DNA from 2 places in the Aeribacillus sp. FSL K6-8394 genome. Region 2 is predicted to be linked to the other one. Evidence: a T-box and tRNA genes for the amino acid it is inferred to sense, from the RefSeq annotation. Region 2 holds a T-box; the other holds one or more tRNA genes.
The links. A T-box is a leader RNA that pairs with one kind of tRNA and senses whether it is charged. The one in region 2 lies ahead of pheS (phenylalanine--tRNA ligase subunit alpha), so its partner is inferred to be a tRNA-Phe.
Positions count from the first base shown of each region.

Region 1: it encodes a tRNA-Phe, which carries the amino acid that the T-box ahead of pheS (phenylalanine--tRNA ligase subunit alpha) is inferred to sense. The anticodon was not compared.

Region 1 is NZ_JBBPAA010000002.1:847,042-856,716, forward strand. It holds tRNA gene NSR00_RS16475 (tRNA-Lys) at 120-195, shown strand; tRNA gene NSR00_RS16480 (tRNA-Leu) at 203-284, shown strand; tRNA gene NSR00_RS16485 (tRNA-Gly) at 291-362, shown strand; tRNA gene NSR00_RS16490 (tRNA-Leu) at 370-458, shown strand; tRNA gene NSR00_RS16495 (tRNA-Arg) at 464-540, shown strand; tRNA gene NSR00_RS16500 (tRNA-Pro) at 544-620, shown strand; tRNA gene NSR00_RS16505 (tRNA-Ala) at 632-704, shown strand; tRNA gene NSR00_RS16510 (tRNA-Met) at 715-788, shown strand; tRNA gene NSR00_RS16515 (tRNA-Ile) at 795-871, shown strand; tRNA gene NSR00_RS16520 (tRNA-Ser) at 884-973, shown strand; tRNA gene NSR00_RS16525 (tRNA-Met) at 984-1,060, shown strand; tRNA gene NSR00_RS16530 (tRNA-Asp) at 1,063-1,138, shown strand; tRNA gene NSR00_RS16535 (tRNA-Phe) at 1,249-1,321, shown strand; tRNA gene NSR00_RS16540 (tRNA-His) at 1,339-1,414, shown strand; tRNA gene NSR00_RS16545 (tRNA-Gly) at 1,617-1,687, shown strand; tRNA gene NSR00_RS16550 (tRNA-Ile) at 1,694-1,767, shown strand; tRNA gene NSR00_RS16555 (tRNA-Asn) at 1,867-1,938, shown strand; gene NSR00_RS16560 (TraR/DksA C4-type zinc finger protein) at 2,642-3,394, opposite strand; gene NSR00_RS16565 (IS110 family transposase) at 3,987-5,207, shown strand; gene NSR00_RS16570 (1,4-dihydroxy-2-naphthoate polyprenyltransferase) at 5,496-6,437, opposite strand; gene NSR00_RS16575 (isochorismate synthase) at 6,679-8,100, shown strand; gene menD (2-succinyl-5-enolpyruvyl-6-hydroxy-3-cyclohexene-1-carboxylic-acid synthase) at 8,090-9,675, shown strand, end outside.
Region 2 is NZ_JBBPAA010000001.1:1,778,943-1,788,617, forward strand. It holds gene rnhC (ribonuclease HIII) at 1-102, shown strand, start outside; gene pheT (phenylalanine--tRNA ligase subunit beta) at 230-2,641, opposite strand; gene pheS (phenylalanine--tRNA ligase subunit alpha) at 2,656-3,690, opposite strand; T-box leader at 3,737-3,967, opposite strand; gene NSR00_RS08440 (TrmH family RNA methyltransferase) at 4,017-4,769, opposite strand; gene sspI (small acid-soluble spore protein SspI) at 4,867-5,091, shown strand; gene NSR00_RS08450 (M42 family metallopeptidase) at 5,106-6,191, opposite strand; gene NSR00_RS08455 (dUTP diphosphatase) at 6,241-6,729, opposite strand; gene NSR00_RS08460 (hypothetical protein) at 6,852-7,262, shown strand; gene rplT (50S ribosomal protein L20) at 7,881-8,240, opposite strand; gene rpmI (50S ribosomal protein L35) at 8,275-8,475, opposite strand; gene infC (translation initiation factor IF-3) at 8,491-9,012, opposite strand; ribosomal protein L20 leader region at 9,081-9,211, opposite strand; gene NSR00_RS08480 (H-type small acid-soluble spore protein) at 9,393-9,572, shown strand; gene coaW (type II pantothenate kinase) at 9,593-9,675, opposite strand, start outside.

The DNA of each region.
Region 1 (9,675 bases), on a different contig from region 2:
GAAATGCTTCGACGAACAATCAGAGAGTTGTCCCGATGCATCCAACATCCTCGAAAAGACTGGCAGAGGAAGGGACATCTGACAAATGAAAAATGGATTAGGAGAAAAAAATTTTTTATGAGCCATTAGCTCAGTCGGTAGAGCATCTGACTTTTAATCAGAGGGTCGGAGGTTCGAATCCTCCATGGCTCACCATTTTGACGCGGGTGTGGCGGAATTGGCAGACGCACTAGACTTAGGATCTAGCGCCTTACGGCGTGGGGGTTCAAGTCCCTCCACCCGCATAATACGCGGAAGTAGTTCAGTGGTAGAACACCACCTTGCCAAGGTGGGGGTCGCGGGTTCGAATCCCGTCTTCCGCTTTTCTCTGCCGGGGTGGCGGAATTGGCAGACGCACAGGACTTAAAATCCTGCGGTAGGTGACTACCGTACCGGTTCAAGTCCGGTCCTCGGCACCATATTTGCGCCCGTAGCTCAATTGGATAGAGCGTTTGACTACGGATCAAAAGGTTAGGGGTTCGACTCCTCTCGGGCGCGCCATATCGGGAAGTAGCTCAGCTTGGTAGAGCACATGGTTTGGGACCATGGGGTCGCAGGTTCGAATCCTGTCTTCCCGACCAGGGAATTTAAAGGGGCCTTAGCTCAGCTGGGAGAGCGCCTGCTTTGCACGCAGGAGGTCAGCGGTTCGATCCCGCTAGGCTCCATATTTAATTTGGCGGTGTAGCTCAGCTGGCTAGAGCGTACGGTTCATACCCGTGAGGTCGGGGGTTCGATCCCCTCCACCGCCATTTTTCGGACCTTTAGCTCAGCTGGTCAGAGCAGACGGCTCATAACCGTCCGGTCGCAGGTTCGAATCCTGCAAGGTCCACCATCTTTATTATATGGAGGAGTACCCAAGTCTGGCTGAAGGGGTCGGTCTTGAAAACCGAGAGGCGGGTCAAACCGCGCGGGGGTTCGAATCCCTCCTCCTCCGTCATTATTATCGCGGGGTGGAGCAGTCCGGTAGCTCGTCGGGCTCATAACCCGAAGGTCGCAGGTTCAAATCCTGCCCCCGCAACCAATGGTCCCGTAGTGTAGCGGTTAACATGCCTGCCTGTCACGCAGGAGATCGCGGGTTCGATTCCCGTCGGGACCGCCATTAATTATTGATTCAACAGCTGTAGGAGGAATTTTTCAAGTACAGCAGGTTGTTTCGATGAATTCTTTCTTTAATGATGGATTTTACATAATTTTTTATCGGAGTTTTACGGCTCGGTAGCTCAGTCGGTAGAGCAAAGGACTGAAAATCCTTGTGTCGGCGGTTCGATTCCGTCCCGAGCCATTGTTTTATTAATTGCGGCGACTGTGGCGAAGTGGTTAACGCACCAGATTGTGGCTCTGGCATTCGTGGGTTCGATTCCCATCAGTCGCCCCATTTGCCTATAGTTAAGTATTTATTTCTATCATCAGCTTATTATGCGGGTGTAGTTTAGTGGTAAAACCTCAGCCACGAGCGACACTTCAATGAATAATCTGCGAGTTGCCTCGACGCATTTACATCCTCGAACAATGCTGGAAGAGGAAGAGGCATGGAAAATGCGTGTTTATCATTTAAATAAAAAAATAAATATTTTCGTGCGGGTGTAGTTTAGTGGTAAAACCTCAGCCTTCCAAGCTGATGTCGTGGGTTCGATTCCCATCACCCGCTTAATATGGGCTTGTAGCTCAGCTGGTTAGAGCGCACGCCTGATAAGCGTGAGGTCGGTGGTTCAAGTCCACTCAGGCCCATTGCTATTTTTTTAGCAGCCTAGTTGGGCAATTGACATTGCTGCAATTGTCAGTCAAAAGCTGCTCTATTTGGCAAAATGCCTTAAATTTTTTTTATATTCCGCAGTAGCTCAGTGGTAGAGCATTCGGCTGTTAACCGAACGGTCGCAGGTTCGAATCCTGCCTGCGGAGTCATTTCGAAATCAAAAAAAAGCGTTGCAGTTTGCAACGCTTTTTTTGTCTTCGTGCGCCCGGCATGTACATGAACTATAGGGTGTAAGTCCCGAACCCCGAAGACAGAAGTAGAGGTTAGCCAAGAGCAAGGGTGTCCGTGGTGACGCGGAATCTGAAGGAAGCGAGCGGCAAACTTCCGGTCTGAGGAACACGAACTTCATATGAGGCTAGGTATCACTGGGTGAGTTTGCATGACAAAACAAAGCCCTTTCTGCCGAAGGTGATACAGAGTAAATGAAGCAGATGGATGGAAGGAAAGATTACACTCTTACCCGGGGAGGTCTGGCTGGCACGCCAAGTAACCTTGGTAACCTATCTAGTGATAGATAGCTGAACAGTCAGAAGTCAGCAGAGGTCATAGTATTAGTTGGTCTAGAACAACTAAGAAGGACCGAACAATTAAGAGAGAATAGCCCTTGGCATTCAGTGTGTCATGATGAACACAGAAAACGTAGTACCTCACTTGAGGGAGGAAGCGGTGAATCCCGTGGGAGATCTCTTGGAGGGTGGAGTGACCACTGGCATAAAGAGAACAGCTATTCACGGAAGTTATAAAGACTTGCGTCAATTATCTTAATTGAACCGCCGTATACGGAACCGTACGTACGGTGGTGTGAGAGGACGGGAGTTAATCGCTCCCTCCTACTCGATTCTTCTAATTTTAATCATTTTTCGTATATGGTTCTTTTTCTGTTAATGGAAGATCTCCCCATAAAACTGTTAAATCCTCTTCATCAAGCATTTTTTCATATTGTTTATGTTCATGTGACGGATAGACGTTTACGTTTTTTCCCTCAATATCTGTATAAATGAAGTTTTCAATATCTTCAATATATCCAATTTCATCATCGGAATTATACATATCTCCGTACGATAACGGTGGAGTTCTTACATCTTGCGGTGTTTCTGACGTTCCGTATTCGATAACATCTTGAAAATAATCATACGGCTCAGTAACAGCGGTATTTTCATGGTCGATTTGAGAGGATCCGTGAAAAGTCGCATCAAGTATTTCTTCCTCTACAGGTCTTTCATGAGAAATCGTTTGAACTAGAGTATGTTCTTTGCATGTTTTGGCTGTCGGTATGGCTTTGAGACGGTCTTCATCAATTTTTTTTCCGCAGACGGAACAAGTACCGTAAGTACCCTCATGAATTCTTTCTAATGCTTCAACGATCTCTTCATATTCTTTTTCTAAATGTTTATTTAATGCTAAATCTTTTTCTCTTTCATACAGTTCGGTCGCATCGTCTCCGGGGTGATTGTCGTAGCTGGAAAGCTCTCCAGTTGATTCATGGTCCAGCCCTTTTTCCAATTGAAAATGATCGTTATTATCCCAACGTTTTTCAATCTCATTTTTCATGAATATTAATTGCTTTTGAAAATCCTTTAATTTTTTTTCGTCCATGTCCATATGAAAGACACCTTCTTTTTTAGAATCTAAAGCTATTTTGGACGAAAAGGAATAAATTATAACTTTAAAATCATGAAAAAAATTCACCTTTGCAGCCATAAATTTCATCATCATTTTAAAACATGTCAGGAAAGGATTGCTGCTTCCGCGCCTTTTTTAACGCTATGCTTTGAAGCTGATGGCACTTGAAAGGCTAACATAACATCATTCGCTGAGAAACAGGCTGGCTATCCGATAAAGAGGCTGTGACCTATCGAGATGTTTTTTCAGGACAAAATATTTGCTCAGCATATTGAAATTGCGAGTGGATGATACAGAACAAATTTCACAGTAAAGCTTAATAAAAACATACTAACATTAGTAGTACAGACCTAGGCCAAGGTTTGTGCTACTATTTTTTTATAGTAGAAGTGAAGGAAGGTCGAACAGCTCCTGGGACCAAATAGAGTCCGTATTAAAAACAGACCAACTTCACACCCTTATTTGAATCAGTTTAGTATGTTGGGTCCGAAGAGACCGTGTATAAGAAAATGGAATCGATAAGGCAATGTGAAGACCTTCTATGTTTGGCTAAAAAGGAGAGGCAGAAAATATGAAACACGTAGTGGCATTTGATGTCAGTATGGGGAAAAGCACAATGGTCATTTACGACCGTTATCGTCAATGCGAATATGAGGGTGAAATAACCCATAACCGTTACTCTTTCGAGAAATTAAACAAAACCCTTATAACTTTAACACAAAAAGATGGACAGGCACCTGATATTGTCTTTGAAGCAACAGGCGTATATTCAAAACCACTAGAACGATTCTTAGGTGATCAAGGTTATATGTATTATCGAGTTAACCCACTCGAAGCGAATATTCAAATGGCTTCAATGAGGAGACAAAAAACAGATAAAAGCGACGCTCATGAACTTGCGAAAACTCACTTTAGAGTTGAACGTGAACAAACTTATCAAGAAGGGGAATATTATAAACAAATGCGTGCAATGACGAGATATTATGATGAATTAAGTAGTGAAATGACGCATTTATATAGTCGTTTACATGCGATTCTACAATTGAGTTTTCCCGAGTTAGAAAAGCTATTCAGTAAACGTTCTGCTTTATTTTTGAATGTCGTTCAATTATATCCTCATCCGGATCATGTGTTAGTTTGTTCAAAAACAGTGATTCGTAATCGTTTAAAAGCCAACACAAGAAAAAACTTATCATTGGCACGTGCTGAAGAAAAAGGGATCGCTTTAATCGAAGCAGCAAAAGAAGCGTATCCAGCAATTTCAAAAGATGATATTCGCTGTGAACAAGTGCGGGATTATGCCAAACGGATTGCAGACTTGAAGGAGAAAAGAGATCAACTTGTCCAAAAGATGGTTAAATTATCGAAAGATAAACAAGAGTATCAGATTTTAATTTCATTTCCAGGAATCGGAGAAACGACTGCAGTTCGTTTAATTGGAGAACTAGGAGATATTCAACGATTCAAAAACCATAAACAACTGAATGCTTACGTCGGTATTGATATCATGAGATATCAATCTGGGAATACCTTTTATAAAGACAAGATTAATAAAAGAGGAAATAACAAACTTAGAAAGATTCTATTTTACATGATCCAGACCATGATCCAACTACGGAAAAATACACAAAATCATATTGTAGATTATTATGATAAATTAAAAACGCAACCCCAGAGGAAACCTCATAAAGTTGCGTCCATAGCATGCGTGAATAAGTTCTTGAAATCGGCTTATCACCTTATCACACATAATCTGAAATACGATTACGAAAAGGCAACAATGCATCAGTAATCGTAAGTAAGATTATATCACAAAGACCTGGCGAAAAAAATGGAAATCGTGAGGTCTATTTGTCATGCGAAAATTTATTTTGGAAGGAAGGGGTACCCCTTCCTTCCAAAATAAAATCTATATTAACCAAATTATTTAATAAAAAACACTTGACTAGAGGTAAGAAGGGGCTGTCCAGAAAGTCAAATCCCCATTGAAAACAAAAAATCATAAACACCGATATATCAACGTTTCTAAAACATTCATGGGGGCGTCAATAAGCCGTAAAAAAGACTTATTAGACACCCCCTACTGAGATATGATGGTGCTTATGAGCAAACCTGCAGCAAGCAAAAAGCCTAATAAAGTGTTTGTTTGCGATGTTGCTTTCATGGCCGGCATCATTTCAATAGGCTTTGTTTTGCCGACAAATCGCTTCACCGCCTGAATAGCTTTTGGAATGCTAAGAAAAGCAAGAATAGACCACCATGTGGAATAATCAAAAATGATCATAATAAAAATGAGACAGTAAGAAACAATAAACATAATTGCTAAAAATCGAATTGCATTCTGGCGGCCAAGCAAAATTGCTAATGTTTTTCTTCCGTTTTCCTTATCGCCGTCTAAGTCTCTTATGTTATTCGCAAGCATGATGGCGCCGATCGTGATCGCAATCGGGATCGAATGAATGAAAGCTGTTGAAGTTAGATAACCTGTCTGAATAAAAAAGGAAATAAGGATAATAACGACTCCCATAAATAAACCTGAAGCTAGCTCGCCAAACGGCGTGTAAGCGATTGGATATGGACCTCCAGTATATAAGTATCCTACTGCCATACAAATTGAACCGACTAATGCCAACCACCAGCTTGACTGGAGACAGATGTAAATTCCCAATAGGATAGAGACAACAATACATGTGATTGCTAAATTTAAAACGGTTTGGGGCTTGAAGCCATTTCGGACAATTGCTCCTCCAATTCCGACAGATTCTTCTGTATCAAGACCTCGTTTATAATCGAAATATTCATTAAATAAGTTTGTGGCTGTTTGAATTAACAACGAGGCAGTAAGCATCGTAAGAAAAAGTCCAATATGAATGGGTCCTACTTGCAGTGCCAAAAGAGTTCCGACAATCACGGGGACAAATGCTGCAGTTAATGTATGGGGTCTTAAAAGCATCCACCAAGCCCGAAACCCTCGTTCAGCTTTTATAATGGGTACATTATGTGACTCCGTTTTAGGATGCATAATATGTTCTCTCCTTTATTTCATTCTGAAAACGAAAGCTATTCCCCACAACCTAGTCTAGAAAAATGTCGAAAGAGTGTCAATTGTTTTTCATTGGAATAAATGCTCAAGCCCCATCAAAGAGCTGAGGCAGTTTGTTTGCTTGTTGTTTTGCATTGCGTCATTCTATAATATAGTTGACATAAATTTTGAACAGGTGTATCTTAATATAAGCTATTTTTCGGTTATGGAGGGATCATCTTTGGTTTCAATTCCATGTTCAGATACATTGAGGGATAAAGTTGCGAATGCTGTCAATCATGTCAAAAAATATTCCCATCCAATCATTTTAAGTTATGTATTTGAAATCAAGGAGAAAGATCCGCTCCAGATTTTCTCAAGCTTTCAATCGGCTTATGCAGGGAAAAGATTTTATTGGGCGACACCTGATCGTACATTTATCCTTTGTGGAATTGGTGTTGAGCTCGAATTGACGACAGACAAAAAATTTTCCAACCGTTTTTTTGACATTTATTCAAAGTGGAAAGATTGGAAAGAACATATACAAATTGAAGGCGCCCATCCGATTGGAACGGGTCCGCTTCTTTTTGGGGGTTTTTCTTTTGACCCTTTAAAAAATGCGAATTCTTCAAAATGGAAACCGTTTCATGAAGCACGATTCACTTTACCTTCTTTCATGATTACAAAAATTGGCCGTCACACACTTGCTACTATAAACAGGGTAATTCAATCAACTGATGATATAAATGAAATTATAAATCATTTCAATACATATGAATACACCTTAAAGAAAAAAAATGAAGACACAAATTCTTTTTTGAATTTTACCATCAAAAAAGAAAGTTTGTTTTATAAAAAAGAGTGGATGGCAGCTGTTGAAAAAGCAACAGAACAAATAAAACAAAACCGTTTTGAGAAAGTCGTATTGGCAAGGGAAATGCTGCTGGAGTTTGAGGGATCGATTGATATACATTATGTTTTATCAATGTTAAATGAACATCAGCCTAATTGTTATTTATTTGTTGTTGAAAATGAAGGAAAAACGTTCGTTGGTGCAACTCCTGAGCGGCTTGTAAGCAAGAGAGACCAAAAGGTCCAGTCTGCATGTGTAGCAGGATCAATTAAAAGAGGAAAAACAGTGGAGGCAGACGAAGAATACGCTCAGATGCTGCTTTCAGATACAAAAAACATTCATGAACATCAAATTGTTGTCAAAGCGATCGAAAAAGTGTTCCGTGAATATTGCCAAGAAGTGCAACTACAAAACAATCCAACGATTTTAAAAACGCCGAATATTCAACATTTGTATACACCTGTTGAAGGAACCGTAAAAAAAGGTTTTACGTTGATTGATTTTGTAGAAAAATTGCATCCGACCCCTGCGCTTGGCGGCTATCCGAAAGATGCTGCTCTAGCATTTATTCGCAATGAAGAACCTTTAGAGAGAGGCTGGTATGCTGCTCCGGTTGGATGGATGGATGATCAGGACAACGGAGAATTTGTCGTTGCGATCCGTTCAGGTCTGCTGGATGAGCAAAAAGCTTATTTGTACGCAGGATGCGGCATTGTTGGAGATTCGAAGCCGGAAGAGGAATACAGGGAGACAGAAATCAAATTTGGACCTATGCAGCATGCATTAGGGGGAAAACTGAATGAAAAATAAAAATCTATCTGACTATGTCATTGCATTTGTAAATGGATTAATTACAAAAGGTATTTCTGAAGTTGTGATTAGCCCAGGTTCACGATCTACCCCGCTTGCGATCACATTTGCAGAGCATCCGAAAATACATGCTTATATTAATATTGATGAACGATCTGCAGGTTTTTTTGCTCTTGGATTGGCTAAAAAACAAAGAAAACCAATTGCTTTGCTTTGCACATCAGGAACAGCTGCAGCAAACTATTATCCAGCTATCATAGAAGCCCATTATTCACGCATCCCTCTTGTGATTTTAACGGCTGACAGACCTCATGAGCTGCGGGATATTGGAGCTCCACAAGCAATTGATCAAATTCATCTGTATTCGAACTATGTGAAATGGTTTGTTGATTGCGCTCTTCCTGAAAGCAGTCAAACGATGCTGTTATATATAAAAAATATCGCTCAACGGGCGGTCCAAACTGCAAATGAAAATCCGAAAGGACCAGTCCATATCAACTTACCTTTCCGAGAGCCGCTTTTGCCCGATCTATCGAAAATCCATCAATTGCAGAAGTCTCTTCATATTGAGCCAGTGGTGGAAACAAAAAAGCTGGTCGAACATGAGCAAATTGAACGGATTGTGGATGAAATCGATTCAAGCGAGAAAGGACTTATTGTATGCGGGGAATTACATAACAAAGAGTTTCGTGAACAAGTTTTGGCACTAGCAGAGAAATTGAAATTCCCGATATTAGCGGATCCGTTGTCCAATTTACGCTTTGGCGAACATTCTAAACATTATATTATTGATTGTTATGATTCCATTTTAAAAACGATGGAAAAGAAAGCGTATCTGAAACCTGATGTCGTCCTTCGTTTTGGTGCAATGCCCGTCTCAAAACCGCTGTTTCTATTGTTAAGAGACCATCCTGAAATAAAGCAAATTGTGGTTGATGGTGATGGCGGTTATCGCGATCCTACTTTATCAGCAGAACATGTTCACAGTGATGAAGCCTATTTATGTGAAATGCTGATCAAAAAATGTAAAGATAAACAGGAAACATCTTGGTGCAAAAAATGGAAACAAGTAAACAATCTCTTTCGAGAGTATTTGTCAACGCCGGTCATTGAGGAAGATTCTTTATTTGAAGGAACGGTATATGTCGAATTGCAAAAATTGCTCCCGGATCGCTGCAATGTATTTGTAGGAAACAGCATGCCGATTCGAGATGTCGACACGTTTTTCCATAACAGTGATAAAAATATTACGGTTTATGCCAACCGGGGAGCGAATGGAATTGACGGAGTCGTTTCGACAGCCCTTGGGGTTTCTGCAGCTAGTCATGAAAAAACTATTTTAATCATAGGGGATTTATCATTTTATCATGATTTAAATGGACTCCTTGCTGCAAAACAAAATAAATTGAACTTAACTGTTTTATTAATTAATAATAACGGCGGCGGCATTTTTTCATTTTTGCCGCAGGCGGATGAAAAGACGCATTTTGAACAATTGTTTGGCACCCCGACCAATTTAGATTTTCAATATGCAGCCAGCTTATATAGTGCACATTATAAAAAAATTTCCACTTG
Region 2 (9,675 bases):
GCTGCTGCCAAATTAATAAAGGAAAAAGGGAAAAACACACTTGGCAAAATGGCAAAGCTTCATTTTGCCAACACCGAAAAAGCTTTGAATCTATTGAATTGAAATGACGAATCCGGAAATCTTATTTTCTGAGGTTAGCAGGACCAATTTATGATTTCAATAAAAATGAAGGTGCTATCTGCACCTTCATTTGTTAGCTGGAATTATTTTAGGGATTTATCGTCCTGCGTTAGCTGCGAAGAACTGCTGAAAATTTTTCCTCTACCGCCTTAATTACTTTTTCATGAGCTTTTGCTGCTTCCTCATCCGTCAATGTTCGTTCAGGATCGTAGTAGCGGAGTGAAAATGCGATCGATTTTTTCCCTGCTCCCAAACGTTCTCCTTCATACACATCAAAAATGGAAATCTCTTTTAACAGTTTTCCGCCCGCTTCCCGGATCGTTTCTTGAAGCTCGCCAGCATGCACATGCTGATCAACGACTAAGGCGATATCCCTTGTAATGGATGGGAACCTTGGAATCGGCGTATATATGACTGGCTTAGCTTCATATTGAATGAGATCGGCTAGCTTCAGCTCAAAAACATATGTTTCATCTAAATCATACTCTTTTTCAACTTCCGGATTTAATTCGCCGACAAATCCGATGAATGATCCGTTTAAATAAATATCTGCCGTTCTGCCGGGATGCAGCCCTTCACGTTTTGCCTGTTTATACTCAATTTCATCCAACAGTCCAAGCAGATCAAATAAACCGTCTAAAATTCCTTTCACAACATAAAAATCAACTTTTGTTTTTTCCCCTTGCCATGGGTGATAAACGTAGTGACCCGTCATGACGCCTGATAAACGTTCTTTTTCCAAAGGCTTTTCTAAAGCATCGTCCGAAATGAAAACAGAACTAATTTCATAAAGATGAATATCATCGATTTGCCGCGCTTTGTTATATTTTACAGACTCAAGCAAATGAGGAAGCAGGCTTAAACGCAAAACACTCCGCTCTTCACTCATCGGCAATGCTAATTGAGTAAAGCTTGACGTCTCCAGCGTAAATTGTCCCGCCTTTTCTTTGCTCGTTAACGAATATGTGATCGCTTGATAAAGCCCGGCGCCTTCCAAAAATCTTCGCACTTTTCTTCTTTTCAATTGATAGTCTGTTAATGCTCCGGATGTTGAAGATCCTTCAGGCAATGTTGACGGAATATAGTCATATCCGTAAAGGCGGGCTACTTCTTCAATTAAATCTTCTTCAATCGCAATATCGCCTCTTCTTGTCGGAACGGTTACTGTAAAAAGACCGTTTTCTTCAACGGTTTCAAATTGCAAGCGGTCAAAAATTTCTTTTATTTCATCTACTGCAATGTTTGTCCCTAAAACGTTATTAATTTTCTCAGCGGAAATGGTGATCACTTTTTTCTCGATTGAAAAATCATGAAATTCTGCTTCACCTTCTAAAACAGTTCCGGAGGCGTATTTTGCGATCAATTGTGCTGCCCGCTCTGCTGCAGCTTTTACCCTGTTCGGGTCAACTCCCTTTTCAAATCTCAAGCTCGCTTCACTTCTAAGTCCGAAATCCTTCGACGCTTTTCGGACAACACTGCCTTTAAAATAGGCGGCTTCAAGCAAAACGGTCGTCGTATCGTCTCTTACTTCAGAATCGGCCCCTCCCATTACACCAGCTAATGCAACAGGTACTTTGCCATTTGTGATCACAAGGTGATCGCTTGTAAGCTTTCGTTCTTGATCATCAAGGGTCACGATCGTCTCTCCGTCATGTGCGCGGCGAACGAGTATTTCCTTTGATCCGAACCGGTCATAGTCAAACGCATGAAGCGGCTGGCCGTATTCTAATAAACAATAGTTTGTAATATCGACGACGTTGTTATGCGGTCTGATTCCGGCTTTTATTAAGCGCATTTGCATCCATAAAGGGGAAGGGGCAATTTTGACATTTTTAATAATTTTGGCTACATAGAATGGATTATCTTCTTTTGCTTCAACATTCACAGTAATATAATCAGTTGCTTTTTCTTCGGCAGCCTCATAATGAACTTCCGGCTTTCGAACCTCTTTCTTTAAAATTGCTGCAACTTCATAGGCAACACCGATCATGCTTAAACAGTCAGAACGGTTTGGTGTAAGACCTAATTCAAGTACATAATCGTCCATAAACAGCTGTTCCATCGCATTTTTTCCAACTTCAGCATCACTAGGGAAAACAAAAATGCCGTCAGAAAACTCTTTTGGGACAAGCTTTCCTTCAATGCCCAGCTCTTGCAAAGAACAAATCATACCGTTAGATTCTTCACCGCGCAGCTTTGCCCGTTTAATTTTGAAATTGCCCGGCAAAACCGCACCAACTTTGGCTACCGGCACTTTTTGACCTTTTTCAACGTTTTGGGCGCCGCATATAATTTGCACTGGTTCTCCTTCACCGATGTCAACTAAACATTTGCTTAATTTTTCTGCATTTGGATGCTGTTCTTTTTCAAGCACCTGTCCAACTACAACATCTTTTATTCCTTCATTAACAGCTTGAACATTTTCAACTTCAATGCCGCTCTTCGTTATTTTTTCAGCCAGCTCCTCAGGGGAAATGTCTAGATCAACATATTCAGAGAGCCATTTGTATGAAACGAACATGAGAAAACCTCCTTTTAAGCTTGTTTAAACTGTTTCAAAAAACGCACATCGTTTGTATAAAAATGACGAATATCATCAATTCCATATTTCAACATGGCAATCCGTTCCGGTCCCATTCCAAATGCAAAACCACGGTATTTTTTCGAATCGAATCCCGCCATTTCCAAAACGTTTGGATGAACCATCCCTGCTCCTAAAATTTCAATCCAGCCTGTTCCTTTGCATACATGACAGCCTTTCATGGAGCATTTAAAACAGGATACATCGACTTCCACCGACGGTTCAGTAAACGGGAAAAAGCTCGGACGCAGACGAATTTGCCTGTCTTCACCGAACAGTTTTTTCGCAAACACTTCGAGCGTTCCTTTTAAATCGCTCATGCGAATGTTTTCATCCACAACGAGCCCTTCAATTTGCGTAAATTGATGGGAGTGCGTTGCATCATCTGTATCACGTCTGTATACTTTCCCTGGACAAATGATTTTTACAGGACCTTTCCCTTTATATTTTTCTAGCGTTCTCGCCTGAACTGGAGATGTGTGTGTGCGCAGCAAAATTTCATCAGTTATGTAAAAGGAATCTTGCATATCCCTTGCCGGATGGCCTTTCGGCAAATTGAGCGCTTCAAAATTGTAATAATCTGTTTCAACTTCTGGACCTTCCTCTACTGTGTATCCCATGCCGATAAACAAATCTTCAATTTCTTCAATGACCGCTTGGAGAGGATGATGGTTTCCTGTTCGAACCGGTCTGCCTGGAAGGGTAACGTCAATCGTTTCTTGCTGTAATTTTTTCTCGATTTCTGCTTTTTCGAGTTGTTCTTGCTTACTTGTTATTTCCCCGGCAATCACTTCCCGAATTTCATTTGCTAACGCACCTATTTTCGGCCGTTCTTCTTTCGAAAGCTTTCCCATTCCGCGAAGAACTTCGGTAATCGGTCCTTTTTTTCCAAGATATTGAACGCGAATATTTTGCAATTGTTTTAAATCCGTTGCTTCCCGTACCTTTTGCAACGCTTCATCGCGAAGCTTTGTTAATTCTTCCTGCATGTAAATTCCTCCTTTTTTTTAAAATAAATAAAAAAACCCATCCCAAAAAAGGGACGAGTTGAATTTCGCGGTACCACCCTTATTAACAAAGAAAGAATCTTTGTTCACTTCATTATCATAACGGCACAGCCGGAGCGCCTTTACATGCTTCCGCATGGTCCTGGCGTCAACTCTGGAGGTGAATTCGTTTGCCTCTACCATAAAAATGCTTCCAGTCTACGGCATTTTCTCCCTAAATGGCGACCTGCAAACTACTCTTCTCCGTCATCGTTATTCCTTTATTCAATTGCTTTTAATTATAAAAAAAAGAAATTAAAGGCGCAACACTATTTGCGAAGATGGTACATGAAAATAGCTGAAGCAACGGCAACATTTAATGACTCCGCTTTTCCATAAATCGGAATGTGTAAATTTTGATCTGTCATATCCAGCAGATCTTTTGAGACCCCATTTCCCTCATTTCCTACAAGGAGGGCAAATGTTTCAGAAGGAGGGATCTCTTTATAGAAAACAGCATTTTTTATTGAAGTTCCAAATACAGGAATTTTCTCTTCCTTCAACTTACTTATAATCTGTTTTAATGACGAATTGATCACAGGCAAATGAAAAATTGATCCTTGAGTCGCCCGGATCGTTTTACTATTGTACAAATCAACCGTCCCTTCACCTAAAATCACAACATCCATTCCAGCCGCATCTGCAGTACGAATGATCGTACCGAGATTTCCTGGATCTTGAACCGCATCTATTAACAGCCATTTTTTGGCGTTCAAATCGATTTCCCACCTAAGCTGCTTACAAACAGCCATGACACCTTGCGGGGAATCCGTTTCAGACAGAAGCGAAAACACCTCTTTGGAAACAATCGTTGTCGGAATTGTACCTTCGAAAAAATGATTTGGCAGCTTCGCTCCTTCTAAAACAATTAACTCTTGAACAATTGATTTGTATTTGAGAGCTTCCTCGATTAAATGCAAGCCTTCAATTAAAAACAGCCCGCGCTCTTCCCGTTTTTTTCTTGATTGCAGCTTTTTCCATTCTTTTACTCTTTCATTTTTAGTTGACGCAATCCGTTTCAATGATGGTGTCTCCTTCAACTGATAGTTCATTTCATATACATATTATAGAAAACAAAAGAAAAAATAAAGAAGAATGAAGAAAAACGAGGTGAAGGATATGAATTTTGATTTGCGCAATGCAGTCATTGCCAACATATCGCAAAATTCAAAAGACGAGCTGAGAGAAACGATCGTTGATGCCATCAATAGCAAGGAAGAAAAAATGCTTCCAGGGTTAGGCGTGTTATTTGAAATTATCTGGAACCATTCAAGTCAGCGTGATCAACAGGAAATGGTTGAAACACTTGAACAAGGATTAAAAGAGACTGGAGCTGGGAAATAACCAGCTCCTGCTTTTTAGTTGTATGTAATGTTTTCAACCGTTTTTTTGTCGAGGCGTTTAATGACTTCTGTCAATAATTGAACCGTATGTTCAAAGTCTTCGCGATGAATCATCGCAGCGTGTGTATGAATGTAGCGCGTTGCAATCGTAATGGAAAGCGTTGGAACACCATTTCCTGTTAAATGAATCGATCCGGAGTCTGTACCGCCTCCCGGCATAGCATCATACTGATATGGAATGCCGCATTCTTCAGCGACCCCTACGACAAAATCGCGAAGCCCTTTATGGGAGACCATAGAAGCATCATATAAAATAATTTGCGGACCTTTCCCCATTTTTCCCATCGCTTCTTTTTCGGAAATGCCTGGAGTGTCGCCGGCTATTCCGACGTCTACGCCGAAAGCAATATCAGGCTCAATATAATGGGCTGATGTGCGGGCTCCTCTTAATCCCACTTCCTCCTGAACGGTTCCTACACCGTAAACGACGTTCGGATGGTTTACCCCTTTCAGCTTTTTCAAAACTTCGATCGCTATTGCACAACCGATGCGGTTATCCCAAGCTTTCGCCAAAAGGATTTTATCATTTTTCATGACGGTGAACTCAAAATAAGGCACAATTTGGTCGCCGGGACGAACACCAAATTCCATCGCTTCTTCTCGGCTGCTGGCGCCAATATCAATAAACATGTCTTTGATCTCTACAGGCTTTTTTCGTGCTTCTGCCGGCAAAATATGCGGCGGCTTGGAACCGATGATGCCGGTCACATCTCCTTTTTGGGTGACAATCGTCACTCTTTGTGCGAGCATAACTTGATTCCACCAGCCACCAACAGGCTGAAAGCGAATGAACCCTTTATCATCAATTTGCGTAACCATAAAGCCGACCTCATCAAGATGGCCCGCGATCATAATTTTGGGTCCGCCTGATTCTCCTTCTTTTTTGGCAATTAAACTGCCGAGTCCATCCGTTTGGATATCATCCGCATAATCTTTTATGTACCCTCTCATTACTTCTCTGACTTCCCGTTCATTGCCGGCGATGCCTTTCGCGTCTGTTAAATCTTTTAACATTTTCAATGTTTCATCCCATTTCTCCACACTGAAACCTCCTTTAATTTATATTCTTCATTTTTTCCAAACGGAATTGTTAATATCCTTGATTTTGTCTAGCATGATTGACTTCATTTTTCGCCATGTATGCTGAAATAATATCTTCCTCTGAAAAGCCCAGCGCAGAGCCGAGTGTAACATAGTCGTTAAATAAATCGATATACGCTTGGACAGACAAATATTCACTGAATTTTGCCGTTTTTTGATAAACGTTTAAAAAAAGATCGGTCAGGCTTTTATCGATTTTTCTTGCTTTCATTTCCGGCAGTTTTTCAATATACAATTCATGGCCGATCGACAATAAAAAATGAAGGCCGTCTACATACTCTTCCAAAATAACCTCTCTGTCGGAAGGCGGCTTAACGCTCCAAAATTTAAAGCAGCGCGTTTCATTAGCCAATTCGCCAATTTCAACAAGCAAGGCTAAAACTTTTCTCTCGATCAGCCTTTCTTCCTCCAAACCGTGTTTCTTTTCAATTTTTTCATCCAATTCTTTTTGCATTTTATATAACTGTTCAAAATCCATTTTCTCAACCCCTAAAATATATCTAAAAAAATTATAGCAAAAGTGATCATTAATGAAACCCCTTCAATTCCTTTTTCGTAATGTATATGTATGAATATGACCTTCGGGGAGGTTTAAAGTAAATGATTGTCATCCTTCTTCGTCTTTTCATAATTGCTGCGATTATTTTCCTAATTTATTCATTCATTAAATATTTATTGAACCCGAAGCGAAAGTTAGAATTGGCTCATGAGCAAAAAAAATTTTTCTTTCTTGATGATAAAGAAAATGTCCACAAAAATTTTTTGTTAACGCATAAAGGAGTTTTATTTGAAGGGGAAAAATATTTAGGCACGACTGAAACTTCTTTTGAAGTTATCTCCGTTTTTATTTGGACATCTACTCCAAATAAGTTAAGGGGGTTTACAAAAGAAGATTTTCAATTTATAGAATCGAAAATAAAAGAAGCATATCCTTACGCCAAAATCGACTGGAAAAGTCCAATTAAAGAGTTTTTGAATCGGAACGAATCGGAATTCCCGACACTATCTTAAGACGGCAAAAAAGAAAGAGCAGCTTGACATTCCCGTTCAAAATTGACAGCGTTAAAAGACTATGCGGTTCATGACTGGACGATCATGGTGTCGCTTTTTTGATCAATCTATGCAACATTTCTGATTTAAAAAGAAAATAAGCATTCTGAAGGCAGTTCCCATTGCGGGAGCTGCTGTTAGCTTCCATTTCTATTTTTATCCCATTACCTTTTCTCTTCCTCTATGAAATTTTGTAAAACAGCTCGGTAATTGATTATAATTTTTCGAAGTCTCCTTTTTAATTGGGTTTGGTCACTTTCATTATAAAACAGAGTGCTTCGTAAATGCTTTTTTCATTTTGGTGATATTCTTGATCCCAACATTTAGTATAGAACCTAAATTTTTTGCATCGGCCTAAAAAAACCCTTGAACTTTTGACTTTTTTCACTGTTGAGAAACGTAAAGCCATAATCGTTTACCTTTTCAGCCATATAAAAATCCCCTCCAAATAGAAGTGCAGCATCCGCGAGTCATTGCGCAGATTTTTTACACGTCTACTTAAAGGGGATCAATAATGTGCTGTTCAATTATGTCCAGCCCAAAGGGCAATGTACGTTTATAGGTGGCTTGCTTTTTCGATTACTTATTTAATTCAGCTTTAGCTGTTTCGGCGAGTTGTGCAAATCCTTTTTCATCATTTACTGCTAAGTCAGCAAGCATTTTTCTGTTTACTTCAATGCCAGCAAGCTTTAAACCGTGCATGAACCGGTTGTAGGAAAGACCGTGAATGCGCGCAGCAGCATTGATTCTCGTAATCCAAAGCTTACGGAAATCGCGTTTTCTTTGGCGACGGTCACGGTATGCATACATTAAAGATTTCATTACTTGCTGGTTAGCAACTTTATATAAACGATGCTTCGAACCGTAATAACCTTTTGCAAGCTTAATAATTTTTTTGCGGCGTCTGCGTGTCACTGTACCGCCTTTAACACGTGCCATAATGCATTCCCTCCTAAAAAATCGAAGTTAAAAATTATTTTATATTGTCAAGCATTTGATGAATACGTTTAAAGTCACCTTTGCTTACTAATGCTGGTTTACGAAGTTTGCGTTTTTGCTTTTGAGTTTTGTTAGCGAATAAATGACTAGTAAATGCATGAGACCGTTTCAAATTTCCGTTCCCAGTTTTTTTAAATCTTTTCGCAGAGCCGCGGTGAGTTTTCATTTTAGGCATAAAAGGATCCTCCTTCTATTTCTTTTCGTTTTTCGGTGCTAGCACTAGAAACATGCTGCGCCCATCCATTTTCGGCTTCGTTTCAACAGAACTGATGTCAGCGCATGCTTCAGAAAATCTTTCTAGAACTCGTTGGCCGATTTCTTTATGGGTAATCGCTCTTCCTTTAAAGCGGATCGATGCTTTCACCTTGTCACCCTTCTCCAAAAATTTCCGAGCATTGCGAAGCTTTGTATTAAAGTCATGCTCTTCAATTGTTGGGCTTAGGCGGACTTCCTTCACATTAATAACTTTCTGCTTTTTACGCGCCTCTTTTTCTTTCTTTTGCTGCTCGAAGCGGTATTTTCCGTAATCCATGATGCGAGCAACCGGCGGTTTTGCATTCGGAGCAACAAGAACGAGATCCAAATTGGCATTTGCGGCAATATCAAGCGCTTCTTGCCGTGATTTAATGCCTAACTGATTACCGTTTTGATCGACCAGTCGAACTTCACGAGCGCGGATGCCCTCGTTTACTAACATATCTTTGCTAATAATGAGCCACCTCCAAGATTTTATAAACAAAGTGCACGTTCGCCTTGACAGAGCTTATACATTCGTTTATGCAAATAAAAAACGCGTAGACGCACACTGCACCCACACGTTGAATACACGAACTTTTTGTCCAATGTATAAACCTGTCAACAGCAACGATGTGCGTCAATCAGGTGAGAAGCGGGTGCTTCTACTTGTTCTCCTTGACTATAATATTCTACCATGGCAAAGCAGCTTTGTCAAAACAACATTTCTTCAAAAACGATACCATTTTAAACTATTCAAACAGAAAATGCAAGAGTCTATATTTGAATGAACATACATAAATCGGAATGGAGTGGACATGATAATCAATATATCATATAACTATTGGAGTGATCGAAATGGATGCAAACCGCGTAAAACAAATTTTATCCTCGCCGGCTGATATTGAAGTTCTCTATAACGGAGCTTCCGTTTGGATTGATCAGCTAAATGAAGATGGAAAAACAGCAACCGTTCATGTAAGAGGTCCGTTTAAAGAACGTACGGTTGTAGATATTTCTGAGCTTGAAGAAAAATAATTCCTCCATTGTTTTAAACATTATTGATATAAAATAGCTCCCAATGCTCCGGTAAAAGAACCGTTTGATAAAAATATGCATTGCAGACCTGTCATGGAATCAA